3 regions of the Bacillus sp. DX3.1 genome follow, and region 2 is predicted to be linked to each of the others. Evidence: riboswitches for the same ligand, from Rfam matches in the RefSeq annotation. Region 2 holds a riboswitch; each other region holds the start of a gene.
The links. Region 2 has a riboswitch for S-adenosylmethionine ahead of QRE67_RS25530 (bifunctional O-acetylhomoserine aminocarboxypropyltransferase/cysteine synthase). Riboswitches for the same ligand answer to the same signal wherever they lie in the genome.
Positions count from the first base shown of each region.

Region 1 (6,460 bases), 1.3 Mb from region 2:
TGCGGCGTCACATCGAATGCGGGATTATATACATCAATACCTATTGGTGCAATTTGCTTCCCATCAAGCTTTGTAACCTCAGATTCATCTCGTTCTTCAATAACAATTTCAGCACCCGTTTTCTTTGTAATATCAAATGTAGAAAGTGGAGCAGCTACGTAAAAAGGAATCTGAAAATATTTTGCTAGTATAGCTAAATTTGATGTTCCAATTTTGTTTGCTGTGTCACCGTTCGCCACAATTCGATCTGCCCCCACAATGATTGCAGCAACCTTTTTCGTCCGAATCGTATGTGCTGCCATATTATCTGTAATAAGTGTTACATCAATACCCGCTTGCTTTAGCTCCCATGTAGTAAGACGTGCACCTTGTAGGACAGGCCTTGTTTCACATGCGTATGCGTGCAAATTTATACCTCGTTCTTTTCCGATATAAAATGGGGCTAACGCTGTTCCATAGCGCGCCGTTGCAATACTTCCTGCATTACAAATCGTTAAAATACGGTCGCCATCTTTAAACTGTGTCAGCGCATTCTCTCCAATACTGCGGCACACTCTTTCATCTTCCTGCTGAATTTGAAGTGCTTCCTCTTCTAGTTTCTTTCTTGCTTCTTTAATTGTTGTTACATGCTGAATAGAAGCAGCAATCCGGTCGATTGACCAAAATAAATTAACCGCGGTTGGACGTGATGTCGCTAAATAGTTACAGTCTCTTTTAAATCGTTTTTGAAAGTCTTCGATATTTGTAACATCATATTTTTTAGCAGCAAGCGCTAAGCCAAATGCAGCTATAATTCCAATGGCTGGCGCTCCGCGTACTTCTAACATAACAATGCTTTTCCACACATCTTCAATCGTAGTTAATGTTTTATACTCTACAACATGTGGTAATTTCGTTTGATTTAATACAGCAATAGAATCCCCTTTCCAGCTTACAGAACGCGGAACGGCAACTGTTGTGCTCATATTCTTACTCCCTCTCCTGATACAATATATTGAAATAACGCTCGAAACACCTGGATATCTGCACCTGTCGTTTCATGTAACAATAATTCTCGGCCTAAATATAGCGCTTGTTTTTTTGCTTGAATTCTTCTTTTTCCGTCCACGATTCCATCTAAATCAGCTACATGTGCTAACCCAATTGTTCGGCGAATGATTTCACAACCAGCAAATCCAACTGCATCAGCAAAAATATTTTGCAGTACAATTGCTAACCACTGTTTCTCTTTCGTATATGATTCTACGCCTTCTAATACCCATAGTTTTGTAAAGGTTTCTACAAAATTACTCCACGTTTTTTCTATATGATAGAATAGTATATTTCTTTTCTCTTCTTCTCGTGACAGCGCATTTAGCAACAAATTCGCAATAAATTGTCCAAGATCAAATCCAAGCGGCCCAAATGTTGCAAACTCCGGATCAATCACCTTCGTTTCTGATGGAGAAGAAAAAATACTTCCTGTATGTAAATCTCCATGAATTAACGTTTCTTTTCTCGTTAAGAATTTATATTTACACTGCGCTGCCTGTAATTTTAGTTTTTTATCACACCAAAGTTCATCTAGGACTGGTTGCAGTGCTTCTTCGTAATCATTTGTAGCAGAATTTGCAAATGGATCTGTAAACACAAGATCTTCCGTTATTTTACATAGATCAGGATTCACAAACTGACCATCTAGTACTCTCTTTTCTTCTGATTGCAGCCCAAAATCTGAAGTGTAAAAAAGGACATATGCTAAAAAACGACCAATATGTTGTGATAAAAGCGGATAATCCTCACCCTCTATCAATCCTTTACGGGTAATTGTAAGATTCGATAAATCCTCCATTACCGTCACAGCTAGCGTTTCATCATGACCATATACTTTCGGTGCATATTCAGGCACATATTTCCCGAAAATCTGTAGCGCTTGATTTTCAATTGTCGCCCGTCCTAATGAAAGTGGCCAACTTTCTCCAACAACTTTTGCATATGGAAGAGCCTGTTTTACAATGATACCGTGCTCCCCATCATGAAGACGGAACACATAATTTAAATTTCCATCCCCAATTTCATGACAAGTCACCTTTGCACCTTTTTCAAAGTACCCATGCTCTTTTACATATTGGATTGCTGTTTCTTCTGTTAATGATTGATATCCCATCTTCTTCTCCCTCCTTTTTAAATCTCAGGGTTTTTCATCATAAGAAAAACCCCTTTTAACGACGAAAGAGGTTTGAAGTTTATCTTCTCCCCTCTTATCTGTCAGAAAGCTTTCCTTTCTGCTGGAATTAGCACCGTGCCTTAATGGCGCATACGCGCCCCATTTCACAATGGTATTACGGTCGGTTGCTGGGTTTCATCGGGCCAAATCCCTCCACCTGCTCTTGATAAGAGTTGCAATATTTGAATTTTCAAGTTTCTGATGAAGACTATAACAAGAATAAAAATCACTTGTCAACATTTTTTCCGTAAAAGCCCCCTGATCAAAATTTCACTTTATTTGTATAGATCTGGACGGCGATCAACAAAGACAGGAATTCCTTTTCGTACTTCATTGATTTTTTCTAAGTCCAGTGCACCATGCAAAATAGATTCTGTTTCATCTGCTTCCGCTACAATTTATTGTGATAGGTAAGGCTTTGAAGTTATCTACACCTTTTCCCCCACATCACACCGTACACGATAGTTTCCCATCATACGGCGTTCCATCGTTTCCAACTGACACTATAAGTTATTCTAGATTGTAATCGGTTCGTTTTCAGACTTAGTACGAAGTTTATTTAATTTGTTTAGTGATTTTTCGTTAAAATTAAGCGAGAGAAGCACGTGTTTTATCTTCACTATGTCGGTCATGTGAATTAATTTATGGACGAATGAGTCAACAATGACTAGATTACTGTAAGTATCCGTTCCTCCCTTGTTAAGGGGAACTACGTGGTGACAATGTACTCTGTCAATTCCAATAACATCACCAATTACGTAACATTTTCCATATTGAGCGACATATTTAGATATCCTATTGTCGTTATATTCGATGCTCCTATTTTTTGAATAGGTAGTCATAACTTGTTTAAGAACGTCCCGAGGTATGGCTTTAAGATTTTCATGGATTTTACTTCTTCCCTTAACCGTGTAGTTACAAATACTTTGAGAGAAATTCCATGGGTTTTTATGGTGCATACCAGTGATAGGGAGTAACGGTATGTTACAAACCGAATATATTTTGGTATTAGGCAGAATGCCTTTGGCTCGCTTTTGAAAATTCTTAGGAGTTTCACTGAAACAAATTTTCTTACTATTCTCCCTAAGTCTGTTTTTGATGGATTTGAGAAGAGTGTAGCAAATCTCTGTCAAATCAATGTATATTTTGGTAGCATATTTGTAATAATTTTGTATGCCAATAAGGGTAGTGTTGTATCTTATCACAGCTTCCGCTGTTGGGTTTCTCTGTATCTCTTTAATTTTGTCCCTGAGGATTCGTTTAGTCTTTTGTATGGCTTTATCTGTCATACTAGTTTTGGCAACATACCCATGTCTTGATTGTTTTTGTTGGACTAGTTTGACCTTGAATCCTAAGAAGATAGACGAATTCTTTTTGAGATTTACAACCTTAGATTTCTCTGTGTTTACATCGAGTCCAAGGCGCTTCTTGAGAAAATCAACAGTGGCATAATAGAATTTCTTTGCATCTGTATATGATTTACACATTATTTTAAAATCGTCTGCGTAACGCACAATATGTCCACCTTTAAGATTTCTATTCTTGCGTGCCCACACAAGCCATCCTGGTGACAATTTTGCATTCTTGGGAGTAAAGTTCTCCCATTGGTTACAAATCCACCAATCCAGTTCATTAAGTACGATATTGGAGAGTAATGGTGAAATAATACCACCTTGCGGTGTACCTTTAGTAGGAATTCCCTCCCCATGGATTTCAGATTTGAGAATTTTTGATATCACACATAGAAGTGATTTATCTCTGATTCCCAGTGTCCACATCTGCTTTAAGAGTTTTCCATGATTGACATTATCAAAGAATCCTTTGATATCAATATCTACACAGTAATGGTTGCGATATATATTCATAAGACTAACCATACGACTTAAGGCATGATGTGTACTTCTGCTTGGTCTAAATCCATAACTATGGTTATAGAATTTTGCTTCACAGATAGGTTCCAAGACTTGTAATATACTTTGTTGGACTAACCTATCCCAAATGGTAGGGATACCTAGGGGACGTGTTTTGTTACTTCCCTCTTTAGGAATATTTACTCTCCTAACAGCGTTAGGACGATATCGTTGTAGTCTGCTTCTGACCTGCTTAATAATTTGTGAGTCATTCAGATGCCAAATGTCTTTGATTGTTAATCCGTCTACGCCAGCTGTTTTACTACCCTTATTAGTTTTGATGTTTCTATATGCTAATCTAATATTTTCTTCTGAACCAATAATGTCCATTAACTTATAGAAATTGTTACCATTGAGACTTTGCGAATATAGTTCGTCATATTGAGATTGCATGTCGTAATATTCGTTATGTCTAAGTTTGGTTTTCTTCAACATGGGCTGTAGCCTCCTTTCTTGCAAGAAGCACTACATCTCTTAGTCTTACCCGAATCCATGCTAACCGTTGGTAACTGTTCAGTCTTCAATCGACTAGTGGCTATCCCTCCACGTTCGTTAGACGCTTCATCGGTACTGTGCCACCACTTTCACTACCATAAATCTAGGTTATATATCGGACTAATATCATCCGTACTTTCCCTAGAAACGTTTCATCGGAAGCAAGCCCTCCGCGTTGGTAGCTTACCACGTTCCGTCATTCTTATCTGTGCATATACACTTTTAGGTTTCTCCTATAAGCCTGTTATCTTGATATTGCCTGTAACAATATATGGACGTTCATAAAGGAGACTTTTACTAATCCACAATAACGACACTAATTGTGTCAGCATACCTTTCGATATGCTCCCATTATAGACCCGTACAATCGGAGATTCGTCTGCACATTCAAAGCTCGTATTGCATTATTGTACATTCTAACCATAAGTGTTTTATAGACTCCCGGCCTATAGGCTACACCATCCACCTCTGGACAGCTTTCGTATCTTTTCGATTTACGGTAGCTCTCAGCCGACTTCTTCGAACTTCATACGATTTGGTTCTTGCTAACTTCGTCGCATGTCGAAGGTTTAGAGAAAGCCCTTCAAGGCGTTACCCTATCATTTGACTTTTCAGAATGACAGTTCACTGTTGAACTGTTGTTCGACAGTGCCTAAGCTTTTCACTTAGGAACGTGTCGTACCTCCCCATGGATCAATAATAAGAGAGTGACCAGCAAACACATTATTCGGATCTTGCCCAGCTCTATTACACGCAACAACATAACATTGATTTTCAACTGCTCTCGCTTGAAGAAGTAAACGCCAATGTGCTAAACGCACAAGCGGCCATTCTGCTACAACGAATAATACATTTGTTCCTCTTGCGGTATGAACACGCATCCATTCTGGAAAACGAATATCATAACAAATTACACCTGCACACTGCACACCATCAAGTGTAAACTCTCCCGTTCCATCACCAGCTATTAAATAGTTGGGCTCATCCATCAATTGAAACAAATGCACTTTACTATACTCATGTTGCAGTTGCCCCTCACGATTGACTGTATACATTGTATTGGTAATACCTTGATCAGTCTGTTTCGCAATGGAGCCACCAACAATATTTACACCATATTGCTTCGCCCATTCTGAAAGAAGTTGTTTTGTTTGCACTCCGGCTTGATCAGCAATTTCGGTAAGTCTTTGTAAATCATATCCCGTTGTCCAAAGTTCCGGTAATACAATCACATCTGGATTTTCTTTCATCGCTTCTTCTATTTTCTTCTTTGCATTTTTAATATTTTTTTCCACAGAACCAAAAGCAATGTCCATTTGAACACAAGCTACTTTCATTTTGTCCGCCCCATTCTCTTTTATTTTTTTCTTTACAAAAAGTTGGAAAGGTTATATCATTTGTCACTAGAATTGTAACAACTTTCAAAAGAGGTGGAAAGTATGAAACATTTTCAACCTTCCGAGATTGTAACATCATTACCAACACAATTTTTTGCTTCACTCGTTGCTAAAGTAAATAAAGTGGTGCAAGCAGGACACGATGTTATTAATCTAGGACAAGGAAATCCAGATCAACCAACACCGCAACATATCGTAACAGCTTTGCAACATGCGGCAGAAAAAGCAATTCATCATAAATATCCACCATTTCGTGGACATGAAAGCTTAAAAGAGGCTGTCGCTACGTTCTATAAACGCGAATATGGTGTGGAAGTAAACCCAAAAACAGAAGTAGCTATTTTATTTGGTGGTAAAGCAGGACTCGTCGAATTACCACTTTGTTTCACAAATCCTGGAGATACGATTCTCGTGCCTGATCCCGGATACCCTGACTATTTATCAGGCGTCGC
Region 1 is NZ_CP128153.1:3,762,300-3,768,759, forward strand. Features, by position in the region: gene mtnA (S-methyl-5-thioribose-1-phosphate isomerase) at 1-965, opposite strand, end outside; gene mtnK (S-methyl-5-thioribose kinase) at 962-2,146, opposite strand; SAM riboswitch class I at 2,238-2,379, opposite strand; gene ltrA (group II intron reverse transcriptase/maturase) at 2,722-4,551, opposite strand; partial or broken gene QRE67_RS18725 (carbon-nitrogen family hydrolase) at 5,277-6,036, opposite strand; gene QRE67_RS18730 (pyridoxal phosphate-dependent aminotransferase) at 6,051-6,460, shown strand, end outside.
Region 1: linked by a shared signal. The riboswitch ahead of mtnK (S-methyl-5-thioribose kinase) and the one ahead of QRE67_RS25530 (bifunctional O-acetylhomoserine aminocarboxypropyltransferase/cysteine synthase) in region 2 are both predicted to bind S-adenosylmethionine.

Region 2 (6,460 bases):
TCTTCCCAATAATCTACATCTTCAAAAGGAATTGTTTCAATTGGAGCCCCCGTAATAATAAGTCCATCAAATCTTTCTCCTTCAATATCACGAAATGTTTTATAAAAACTTGTTAAATGTTCCTGCGCTACGTTACGTGATACATGAGACTCCATATGAAGCAAATGTACATCCAGTTGAAGCGGTGTATTACCGATTAACCGAAGCAACTGTGCCTCTGTTTCTTGTTTCGTTGGCATTAAGTTTAAAATTGCAATTTTTAAAGCACGTATATCTTGCGTTTCTGCTCGCTCTTTTGTCATCACAAAAATATTTTCCTTTTGCAACACTTTACGAGCCGGTAGATCTTTATCAACAATGATCGGCATGTGTTTTGCCTCCAACTAATGCTTCTTGTAAATCTGCAATAATATCAGATGCATCTTCTATACCGACCGATAAACGGACTAAATCAGATGTAACACCAGCTAAACGCCGCTCTTCTTCTGTTAATTGTCTGTGCGTTGTACTTGCTGGATGAATGACACATGTTCTTGCATCTGCTACGTGCGTCACTAAGGTTGCCAATTTAACGTTTGCAATGAAATCTTTGGCAGCCTGTAAACCACCTTTAACGCCAAACGTTAACACCCCACTTGCACCTTTTGGCAAATATTTTTGTGCTCGTGAATAATTCTCATTACTTTTCAGTCCTGGATAATTCACCCATTCAATTCGTTCATGATTAGCAAGCCACTGCGCCACTGCGAGCGCATTTTCACTATGACGCTCCATTCGTAAATGCAATGTTTCTAAACCGATATTGCTCATATACGCATTGAACGGGCTCATACAGTTTCCATAGTCTCTTAATAATTGCACACGAGCTTTTACAATATATGCCGCCTGCCCAAATTTTTGTACATAACTGACACCGTGATAGCTTGGGTCTGGTTCCACAAGCTCTGGGAACTTTCCATTTGTCCAATCAAAATTTCCACCATCAATAACAATTCCGCCTAATGAGCTTGCATGACCATCGATATATTTCGTTGTAGAATGAACAACAATATTCGCCCCATGTTCAAACGCTTGGCACAAATATGGCGTTGCCAATGTATTATCGACGATAAACGGTATTTCCAGCTCTTTTGCTGCCGCTGCAAACTCTTCAAAATTTATAACATTCATCGCTGGATTTCCAAGTGACTCAGCATAAATTAATTTTGTTTTATCATTTGCGAGCGCCACAATTTCATCAGCAGTCTGGTTCGAATTAAAGAATGTCACATCAATTCCAAGCTTACGTAGACTTACTCCAAATAAATTAACTGTTCCCCCATAAACTGTTGAAGAACAGAGCAGGTGGTCACCACTGCCACAAATATTTAAAACTGCAAGCATAATTGCAGCTTGACCAGATGCTGTTGCAACAGCTCCAACACCGCCCTCTAACTCTGTTAGCTTCTGTTCAAATGCTGCCAGTGTCGGATTACCAATACGCGTATAAATATAGCCCTCTGCCTCTAAATTAAAGAGCGCGGCTAAATCATCCGACGTATCATATTTGTACGTCGTGCTTTGATATAGCGGCAGGACGCGAGGTTCACCATTCTTTGGTGTATAGCCACCTTGCACACAAATTGTTCCTTTTCCCCATGATTCTCCCATTTTTTAATCTCCTTTCTTCTCTCTCACTCTAAGAGTCAAGAATTAACGCCTTCCATCAATAGATTGAGTATTCATCCTCAATCTATTGATAATAGTTTCACTTTATGAAAATAAAAAAACTGCTTCTTTCCCGAACAAGAAAGAAGCAGTTTGAAAACACGCTCTGATTTTATCTTTCTTATCTGTCAGGGTACTACCTGCAGGATTTGGCACAATTCCGCTAATCGGCTGTTGCCAAGGTTTCATAGGGCCTGTCCCTCCACCTTTTCTTGATAAGACTATTCAATTACCGTTGATTTTATAGCAATATTTTCCTACTGTCAATTATTTTTTTCTGAATTTTTCCAAAAGATTTTATTAACAGTTTAATTATTTATTCCTAAAATTTAAATTTAAAAAACCAAAGAAAATGGCTCTATCTAAAGAAAAAGAATACCTTTTAAAAACCTTACTTACTATGTAAAATTAAAGAGTTATATCTAATCATAGTAACTATCAACATAATATATTTAACAATGCTACACTTTATACAAATGTTGTCAAAATATATACAAAAACACGATTACAATTACGAATGTTTCAGGGCTTCATAAAATAATAATGCTGATTTTTATAATATATTTTGAATAAGTAATTCTCTTACAAAGATAATATGCATATTGAATTAGTTATCCAATTATTTTCGTATCATAATCTCTAACTTTTTCATAATAGAATATAACATAAAGGAGGCATAAAGAATGGCCATTAGGAGAGGTATGCACTACTTACTCATCATATATGGTATGTTTCTAGGTTCTATAGTTGGTGCTACAGTCTGGTTATTTTTAGTTGTCACCAATGCTGGAATTCACTTCATTTGGGAATATTTACCCAAAGAATTTACATTACCACCTTATTACACAATTTGTGTAACAATAATCGGTGGTGTTCTTATCGGATTATCACAGAAGTACTTCGGTACATACCCACGGTTAATGCCAGAGGTAATGGCTGAATATAAGAAAACAGGTAGGATTGAGTACCATTTTGTGCATCAAGCTACGTTAACAGCTATTATTGTTTTAGTATTTGGCGCAAGCTTAGGACCAGAAGCAGCACTTGTTGGGATTATAGGTGGACTTTGTACGTGGATTGGTGATCGCTTTAATTTTGCTTTAAAAGGAATGCAGGGACTAACAGAAATTGGGATTGGCGCTACTTTAAGTGTTATTTTTAATGCACCGCTATTCGGTTATTTAGCCCCAAGCGAAAATGAGAATGATCGACTTGCTGAAGTTTCTAAAGGGAAAAAGGCTATTGTATATCTCGCTACTACTTTTACTGGTTTTTCTGTTTATTTATTACTTAGTAAATTTGATAATCGAGGATCTTTTATTGTTAATTTTGGAGAAGGATCTTTTGCACTCCATGAATGGATTGCCTTTCTCCCTCTTGCTTGTATAGGTGCTGGTGTAGGCTATTTTTATTTCAAGATAGAATATATACTGGAAAAAGTAGTACATCCTTTTCAAGAATATAAACTAGCATTAGGGATTATAGGTGGCATTCTTTTAGGGATTGCAGGAACTTTCCTCCCGTATACAATGTTTTCAGGAGAACACCAATTAAAAGAATTAGTGAATGAGTGGACAGAATTATCATTTGGGTTGCTGTTTCTTTCAGGGGTTTTAAAATTATGTGTAACGGCAGTTTGTTTAAATACAGGTTGGCGTGGTGGACACATTTTTCCGATTATATTTGCTGGTGCAAGTATTGGATATGCTATGGCCACTGTCATACCAGTAGATCCAATTGCTTCTGTAGCCATCGTGACGACAGCCATTTCAAGCTATGCATTACGAAAACCAATCGCTATTACAGTATTATTGCTTATGTTCTTCCCAATCAATTTATTATTACCAATGCTTGGAGCCGCAATGATTGGTAATTTATTTCCACTTCCTAACCATAGTGAGAATAAACAGGCGGCTAGTGCAAATATCAAATAGTAAAATAAACAAATAAAAAGCAGTACCATCGCTATAAAAGTGTTGGTACTGCATATAATACTGCTTTCTTTGAGTGACAATTATGCTTTTAATTAAAATTTGCTTGCTACTTTAACAGCTTCTTCAAGACCTGCTGCAATAATTTCTTCTGTTTTATCTGGGAATTGATTGTGACCTTCAATAACTACTGTCTCCATATCTTTTACACCAAAGAAGCCCATCATGCTTGCTACGTATTTAACAGCCATTTCCATTCCAGCTGCTGGTCCTTCAGAGTATACACCACCGCGTGCGTTTAATAATGCAATTTTCTTATCTCCAATAAGACCTACTGGACCTTCTGGTGTATATTTAAATGTTTTACCAGCACGGTTTAAGTAATCGATGTATGTGTGAAGTACAGCCGGAATTGTTAAGTTCCATAATGGGAAACCAAATACTACTTTATCCGCTGCAAGGAATTGATCTAAATATTTATCAGCAATAGCTACTACTTTTGCCTCTTCTGCTGTTAAGTCAAACCCTTTACCTGCTTTAAATGTACCATTAATCATGTCTACACCTACATATGGCAAATCTTCTTTGAATAGATCAAGTTCTACAACTGTATCATTTGGATGTGATTCTTTGTAACTTGCTAAAAATGCTTCATATAATTTCACACTAACTGCTTGGTCTGCTGGACGGTTGTTTGCTTTTACAAATAAAACTGTTGTCATTTTCTTTTCCTCCTAATTACTCACTCTTACGTTGCTTGTATATTTACTCACTAAAAAGGGGCAATCCCTTGTAATGTTGTTACTCACAAATATATTCTACCTTTTCAATTCATCAATTTCTTCCTCACATAGACGTATCTTTTCATAAAAAAAGTCCACCTCCTAAAGGTGAACTAAGTCCTACGACTTTTGTCTTATACAACTCCATTTTTCACTGCATATAAAGCTGCTTGTGTCCGATCTGATAAATTTAATTTACTTAAAATACTACTTACATGAGCTTTTACCGTTTTTTCAGTAATGACTAAAACAGAGGCAATTTCCTTATTACTCATCCCTTTAGCCAGTAACTGTAATACTTCGTTTTCTCTTGCAGTTAGTACATCCACATGAATATTTGATGTCGGCTCTCGTTCTTCTTGCGGCAGGGTTTGAGAAAGAAGCGCGTTTGCTATATCAGGATGAAGCTGAATATTTCCTTTGTATGCACTACGAATCGCTTCTACAAGCTGATCAGGCTCAACGTCTTTTAAAATATATCCGCTCGCTCCAGCTTTTAATGCTGGCAACACATGAGCTTGATCCGAAAAGCTAGTTAATACAAGTACTTTCACATGTGGATACTCCTTTTTAATACACGCTGTCGCTTCAATGCCATCCATCTCTGGCATATACAAGTCCATCAATACAACATCCGGCTGTGCCTCTCCTACTTTTTCTAACGCTTCTTTTCCGTTATTTGCTTCTCCAACTAATTCCAAGTCTTCTTGTGTGCTTAAGAAAAATGCTAATCCTTTTAAAACAACTGTATGATCATCAACTAATAATACTTTTATTTTCACAAGTTCCCCTCATTTTCACATCGCATTATAATGGTACGATAACTTTTATACTTGTCCGCTTTTTTTCACTTACAATCTTAATACATCCGCCAATTAACTCTGCTCGTTCGCGCATTGTTGTCATACCAAGCGATTTCTTCTCTTTTATATCCTTTTCTATAAAACCAAGGCCGTAATCAACCACCTCTAAGGACACATCTTTCTCTGTTACTTTAAAATAAATCGTCGCTTCTATTACGCCTGCATGCTTAGTAATATTATTTAAGGCCTCTTGTCCGATGCGCCATAATGTTTCTTCTACCACACGCGGTAAATCGCGCACACCTGTGACCTGTTCGCGAATCTTTAACCCTAAGTTTTCACCATACTGCTTTAAAGCTGGAAGCAAACCTTTTTCTAATCCTGCTGGACGTAGCTGCCAAATGAGTGTCCTCATTTCTTTTAAGGCACCTTGCGCTAGCTCCCTCATCTCATGAAGAGATTGATCGACCCTTTCATTTTGTCCCTTCAAAACAGCTTCTGCCCCCTTCGTCATGAAGGTTAATGAAAATAGCTTTTGTGAAACGGAATCATGAAGGTCCCTTGCTAAGCGGTTTCGTTCTTCCATTCGAGCAAGCTCGCGGCGCTGTTCATTTAAGCGTAAATTCTCGATCACTAATGATATATGATTAGTCAGCGCTTGCATCATATCTACAGTATGCGAATCAAATTCCTCCTGCTTTGAACTGCTCACACATAACACACCAAACACATGATTTCGAATATAGATAGGAACAGCGATGATGGAATCATTGTTTTGAACTGTTTTCCCAACTGGTCCTTTCCTCACAACGGTGTGATTCTGCTGAAATGCTTCCCATGCTATATCTTCTAATCCCGCATCTTCCTTTTCTTCCTGCAAAACACCATTTTTATAGAAGGCGCGTAGCGATAGCTTCTCTTCTTCCTGTATAAAAAATGCTAGCTGTGGCCACTTAAACACTTTACCAACCTGTTTTATAACTTCTGACGGTAATGTATTGAGCTTGTGAATTGTTCCAATTTGTTGAATTACACGCTCTAATTTCACATAATAATGAGCACGCCTCTTTTCGCCTTCATATAATTTCGTCCGTTTTAAAGCCGTTCCAATTTGTAAAGCAACTGATTGTAATAGCATCAGTTCTTCCTCAGAAAAATGTGTTTTTCCTGGACTTGCTACATTTAGTACGCCGAATTCTTCCCCACCAGCTTTTAATGGAACAGTTGCATGATGAAG
Region 2 is NZ_CP128153.1:5,092,248-5,098,707, forward strand. Features, by position in the region: gene metA (homoserine O-acetyltransferase MetA) at 1-368, opposite strand, end outside; gene QRE67_RS25530 (bifunctional O-acetylhomoserine aminocarboxypropyltransferase/cysteine synthase) at 352-1,650, opposite strand; SAM riboswitch class I at 1,826-1,929, opposite strand; gene QRE67_RS25535 (chloride channel protein) at 2,391-3,641, shown strand; gene QRE67_RS25540 (FMN-dependent NADH-azoreductase) at 3,734-4,360, opposite strand; gene QRE67_RS25545 (response regulator) at 4,555-5,202, opposite strand; gene QRE67_RS25550 (sensor histidine kinase) at 5,228-6,460, opposite strand, start outside.

Region 3 (6,460 bases), 530 kb from region 2:
AATTGAAACAGTTACTTTATTATGCATTTCATCCCATTATTTATGTATTAATTGGACTAACTGGTATTGGCTCAGTTGGAATCACTCAAATATTAAATGCATATGTAACACAATACTTTCCTTCGCATGCTCGTGCTACATCGCTAGGATGGGGACTTGGTCTTGGACGCATCGGTGCAATCGCTGGACTCCTTGTATCCATTGCTGTTTTCTTTATACCTAACAAACAAAGGAAAATCAGCTAATAGAAAAAGAGCACCAAATTATCGGTGCTCTTTTTCTATTTCAAATAACATATCCCGAAACAACACATCTAACTTCTCAACACCTATCCCCGTCCCTTTTTCAATCCCTTTCACATACTCCTGATAATACGCAATCTGCCCTTCTAAAAATTCATTTAATACCGCAATTTCCGGTCCAACATCCAGCTCAACACCCGCTTTTTTCTTTACTAGTAAATCTTCAATTTCACTTACGATTATTGAATCCAATGTTAGTTCAGTTATCAACCGCTCAAACTCCACCGGTGGCAATGCCCCTTTCTCTTCTAACCACTTACAAGCTAAAATCGGACGCAGTACGTAGAAGTATTTTTTCAATTTGACTCTCTCACCTTGTAAAAATTCACGATAATTTTTTGATGCCATATGTAAGTAGTGATAAATCGTTGCTTTTGGATCAAAATCATTTTCGCTCATCTTCTGTAAGCGGTCTGGAAAGTCAGATTGCTTGGAATAAAAAATTGGGGAACGAATCCACTCTAATAGCGCTGGATTTGATTTTGCAAATAACCGCAGTGCTTTTCTAATATCCCAGCCACTTATATCTAAAGCATCATTAATTGGGTATTCAATGACATCACGTTTTTCATTTATCGATAAATACCAATCTACTGGATGAATATATACAAAACGAACATCATAATCACTATCTTTCGATGGGAATCCCCATGCCCTGCTTCCTGATTCAACTGCAAATAGGATTTTTACGTTGTTCTCTTTCTCGATTCTCTGTAGTTCAAATTGAATTTTCTCTTTCATATGTATCACTCTCATTTTCTGATCATTTCCCCGGAAATTCGACAAAAATAATAGAATTCCTTCATTATGTTGAAAACTATATTTCCTATCGTTTCTTCTCTAGAAAAATATACCATATAAGATTATAGCAATTCTAATCCGAATCCAGCTTTCTATATAAATACAAATTAAAAAACCGACATAAAATACTTCTTTTTAGGTAGGAGAGAGCATCCGTTCATGCATAGAAGCGGTCAGATCCTTTTCCTGCCCAGACATAGTGAAAACAAAGAGAGAAAACGAGTGCAGGTCACCTTTTGTTATCCATAGCCGCGGCTTATATGTCGAAAAATCAAAATGGATATATATACAAAATGGACCACCTTTTAAAAGTGGTCCAGCTATCGTTATTTCTGCCCTTGAGCAACAAGCTTGGCAATTCGCTCAAACTCGCTCTGTATTTCTTTTTTATAAGCATCTACCTTTGTAAAATCCATCGCAGCAATATAGATGCGCTCTAATTTATCTCGCACTGCTTTGGCTTTCGCTAAGAAAGACATTGCTTCATTCATTTTGGTTTTGTATTGAATGGAAACATCACGAATTTCCGTAGCGTATTTTTCATCGGTTCCTGGAGTAACAATAAGATCATACATATCAATAATCTCATCGCCTTCTCGCACCGGAAAATATTCATGCGGTGCTGTACTATCAAAGATGGCAAACCCTAATTCTCTTACAATAATCATATCAAGGCTATTTGGATCAAATCCACAATGATATACCTCAACATCAAAACCTTTTTCTTCGGCTGCGACTGCTATTTTTTTTAACATCGTTGATTTTCCAGAACCAGGACGCCCTTTTATAAAATAACGATTCGGAAGACCTTCTGTTAAATTTGGAACAAAATCAACCGCACCCTTTGGCGTTGCAGCTCCTAAGAAACGATGTTTCACAATCGCATGTTTCCCTTGTTTATCCGTGAACAGTTTTTGAATGAGCTCTTCTGTTAGTTCATTCGCCTTTTGAAAATTAATATTATCAATATAAATTTTCTCCCAATCATCATGAACTGCTAACGCTTCTTGAAAACATGCATACGCAGATTGGAACGCACCACTTGCTTCTGATACATAACGTGTAATTTCATTTTTATACTTTCGCAAGTGCTCTGAATCCCAAGCAACTCCTAGGTTTACGTATTCTTCCACAACGCCAGGCACTTTCGGCTCAATAACATGCGGTGCGGTGCCATCTACAATCCCTACTTTTAATTTTGGAATAATCACACCATCAATCGAGTTATTATCAGACGAACAATGTAGCAGTTCAATATCATATCCTCTTTCAGCCCATTCGCGGCCAATCGCTTTCATCAGTGATGATTTCCCTGTTCCTGGTCCGCCTTTTAAAATGAATAATCTTTCAAGCCCAATTAAATTTTCCTCATATAAGCTATAAAAACCTCTCGCTGTGTTACCACCAGCATAATAATTTAAAATTCTCCCTGTCACTGCACTCACTCCTTTGCAGAAGTTTACTTACATAAGCTACAATATGCATCACCCGTCAATTGGGTGAACACCTATTTTTTTCGTCTTGCAATAGAAAAGGAAATGAATTACAATCAAAATAACGAAAATTCTTAATTTTAAAACTTAATAAAACTTCTTATCGAGAGAGGCAGAGGGACTGGCCCTTTGAAGCCCGGCAACCTCAGTTTATACAAACTGAACAGGTGCTAAATCCTGCAAAATGCATTGCATTTTGGAAGATAACACATGAATTTACATAACTGTATGTAAAGCCCTTCTTTCTCGGTTGAAAGAAGGGCTTTTTATTTTTACCTAACACGAATGGAGGAATACAAGTATGAAAGTTATCGATTTATCACAAACATTTGAAAATAATATGTCTCAATTTCCTGGAACACCACCGATTCATCTAGAACCGATTACAAGCGTGGAAGAAACCGGGTTTCAAGTAACAGATTTTCATTCAGTTGTTCATGTCGGTACACATTGTGATGCACCCGCTCATTTTATTTCAGGAGCAACAACAATCGATCAACTACCGCTTGATCAGTTTGTAGGCGAAGCCATTCTCATTGATGTAACACATGTGCAAGAAAGAAAATTATCAAAAGAAGTGTTACGTGATGTTGAAGTGAAAGAAGGAGATATTGTGATTTTCCATTCCAATCTCTCAAAAAAATGGAATACAGAAGCTTATGCAGAAGAAGCATTCTCTCTCTCTGAAGAGCTTGCTGAAGAATTAGTGCGATTACAAGTGAAATCTGTTGGATTAGATTTCATTTCACCAGATGAAGTCACAACGGAAACATCACCTATCCATCATATTTTATTAGGTAATGATATTTACTTAATCGAAAACTTAACAAATTTAGATGCGATTGGAAAGCAGCGTTTCTTCTTTTCCGCAGCACCTCTAAAAATTAAAAATAGTGATGGTGCTTTCGCGAGAGCATTTGCTGTTATCTTTTAGTTCATCACAAAAAAGCAGAGACCATTATTGATCTCTGCCTCGATATTTTCTATTCCAGTTCAAGAATAACTGTCCAATTCGAGGACGGATCCAAGAAAGATAATCTTTGTCTTTCTTTTTTGTACAAATAATTTCTTCCCCATCAATCATCCCAACAAGCTCTAATTCTAACAGTTGTCTCGTAAATTCGAGAATATTCACTTTTTCTTCTGGGTACTCTTCCTTTAACTTTTCTTCAATTTCTCCTAGTAAAAACCCGTCACGCATCATCGCAAGTGCATCAATACAAAGCGGCGGCATTTTATAAGCTTCTCCTGTAACTGTATCTTTTACAATATAATTCTTTTCATCTTTTTGAAATTGAATCGTGTGTAAACATACATTTGACCATAATGTTAACTCCATCCATACCACCTCTTTCATAATATCAGCATAGAAAAAGGATGCGTGCGCATCTCTTTTTTCACTTAAAATCAAATTTTATTTAAATCTAAATAATTGAAACCGGTACATTAGCTATATGCTACATGTCGATATTTTCCTCCATTATAAACGAAGTGTTTTATAAAAAAAAGCCTTCTTGAACCTTTTATAAAATGTTTATATTTACACAACAAGAGCACTTTTCTGACAAAGTGCTCTTGTTCTCATATATTATATAATCGGTAAGATTATTTCAACTTTTGTTCCTACGCCCACATTACTTTCAATTTTTATATCCCCTTGGTGTTCTTCAATAATTTTATATGTAATCATTAAACCAAGACCTGTTCCATTCTCCTTTGTCGTGTAAAACGCTTCACCAATTTTCTTTATTTTCTCTCTATCCATACCGCACCCTTCGTCTTGAATACAAATACAAAGGTGTCCTTCACCAGTTTTATACGCATGAACGTTTAAATTTCCGCCATTCATCATAGATTCGATTCCATTTTTCATAAGATTTAATAGGACTTGCTTTAATTGTTTTTCATCACCGTTTATATGAGGTAAAGGCTCATCTGTTTGTATATGAATATTCACAGCATATTGCATTGCATAACTTTCCATCAATTGAACAACATATAACAAAATCTTTTGCATATCACACAATTGATACGTTATTGGTTTTGGCTTTCCAAATAACATTAACTCACTAACAATTCCATTAATCCTCTCAATTTCTTGTAACATAATGTCATAGCTAACAACATCAGTAGGATTACGGTCTTTTTGAATTTGAGTAAATCCTTTTAAAGCGGTTAATGGGTTTCGAATTTCATGCCCAATTGCTGTAGATATTTTTCCGATCAATACCAGGTTTTCAGTTTGTTTTATATTCGTTAATGCTTTCACCACTGTGCTAACATACGATTGGAATCTCTTTAATAAAGAACGTGAAATAATGAAAAAAAAGATGCATAGCACAAGAGGAATGACTACTTTTAAATCCCATAATAATAAAGCAAAGAAAACATACTTGCCAATCGCACCAAAAGAGACTAAACAAAAGTATTTTCTATTTGCAAAGACTGGTGCAAAAAGTATGAAAAATATCTCTACTATGTTTCCATTTTCAAATACTCGATCCGTACGTAAATAAATCATTAAATTATTAATCAAATCAATTAGCATATACCCAATAAAAAATAAATATTTCACAAAATAAGTATGATCCCTTTTTTGGAGATAAATTGAAATTGGGAGTAATGAACCTACAAAAATATATACTCCAATTCCCAATCCACCTTCTGGCCATCCGACCTGTGCTTCATTTATGTTCATTGCAGGATATATAAAATAATATATAATGTCATACAACAAAAATATAAAATAAAATAATATTAAAAATACCTTTAAAGCTTCCTTTTCTTCTTAAATCAAACTTTGAAACTTATTCATATGAATACTCCTTTTAAGCGGTGCAACAGCATATTACATTTCACTTGCTAGTGCTATAAATTATACTTATGAAATTGCTTTCAGAACAACATGCATCTGTCTAAACATATTAAAAACCTTATATTATACAGCTACTCTCATAAAGTACGTGCATTCTCTAACTATATAAATCCATTTTGATTTTTCAACATATAAGCCGCGGCTATGGATAACAAAAGGTGACCTGCACTCGTTTTCTCTCTTTGTTTTCACTATGTCTGGGCAGGAAAAGGATCTGACCGCTTCTATGCATGGTCGGATACTCTCTCCCACCTAAAAAGAAGGGTTTTATGTCGGTTTTTTAATTTGTATTTATATAGCAGGGCTCTCTTCAATACCTAGCATAATATTAGCCCCCTACTCATTCACTCAAGTTGATTATTTCATCATAAAAAAATACCGTTTCGAGATGTTTATCCTATACATCTTAAAACGGTATTTAAAAATGACACCATATAACATTTGGAATACAAAATGATCTAGTCCTCGTCTTTCACATCCATATCCTCTGGAATTGGTTCATTTAAGATTTCTTCCACTAACTGCTTATATTTTTCCATTTGCTCTAAGTGCGTATTGAATTGTTCTTTATTAAGCAAATATTGCTCACCGTCATACAAAGCTCGAATACGCTTTTGCTGAACTAATTCTTCAATATAAGATTCCGGAAGATTTAAATATTCCGCTGCTTCTTTTATCGTTATATACAATGGAGTCATTCCTTTATTATTTTTTATTATTTCCACATGATTCATCGTACTTTATTATAACTTAGTTTTGTAAATGAAATAAAAAGTTTTTGTAAATACAGATCAAAATGCAGGTGATAGCATACCAGATATTGTATAATAATATAGTGAGCCTAAAAACAGATAACAATCATCATTCATACAAAGGGGAGTTAAAAATGAATACACATCACATTCTTACAACATTAGAACAATCTTTACAGGCTGAAACAAAACACACTGCTTCTAAGTTATCTCAAGCTCTGCCGAATCGTATTATTC
Region 3 is NZ_CP128153.1:438,791-445,250, reverse strand. Features, by position in the region: partial or broken gene QRE67_RS02265 (MFS transporter) at 36-245, shown strand; gene QRE67_RS02260 (nucleotidyltransferase domain-containing protein) at 264-1,043, opposite strand; gene QRE67_RS02255 (PRK06851 family protein) at 1,430-2,539, opposite strand; SAM riboswitch class I at 2,694-2,806, shown strand; gene QRE67_RS02250 (cyclase family protein) at 2,898-3,530, shown strand; gene QRE67_RS02245 (hypothetical protein) at 3,555-3,935, opposite strand; partial or broken gene QRE67_RS02240 (ATP-binding protein) at 4,185-5,411, opposite strand; gene QRE67_RS02235 (helix-turn-helix domain-containing protein) at 5,930-6,169, opposite strand; gene QRE67_RS02230 (hypothetical protein) at 6,358-6,460, shown strand, end outside.
Region 3: linked by a shared signal. The riboswitch ahead of QRE67_RS02250 (cyclase family protein) and the one ahead of QRE67_RS25530 (bifunctional O-acetylhomoserine aminocarboxypropyltransferase/cysteine synthase) in region 2 are both predicted to bind S-adenosylmethionine.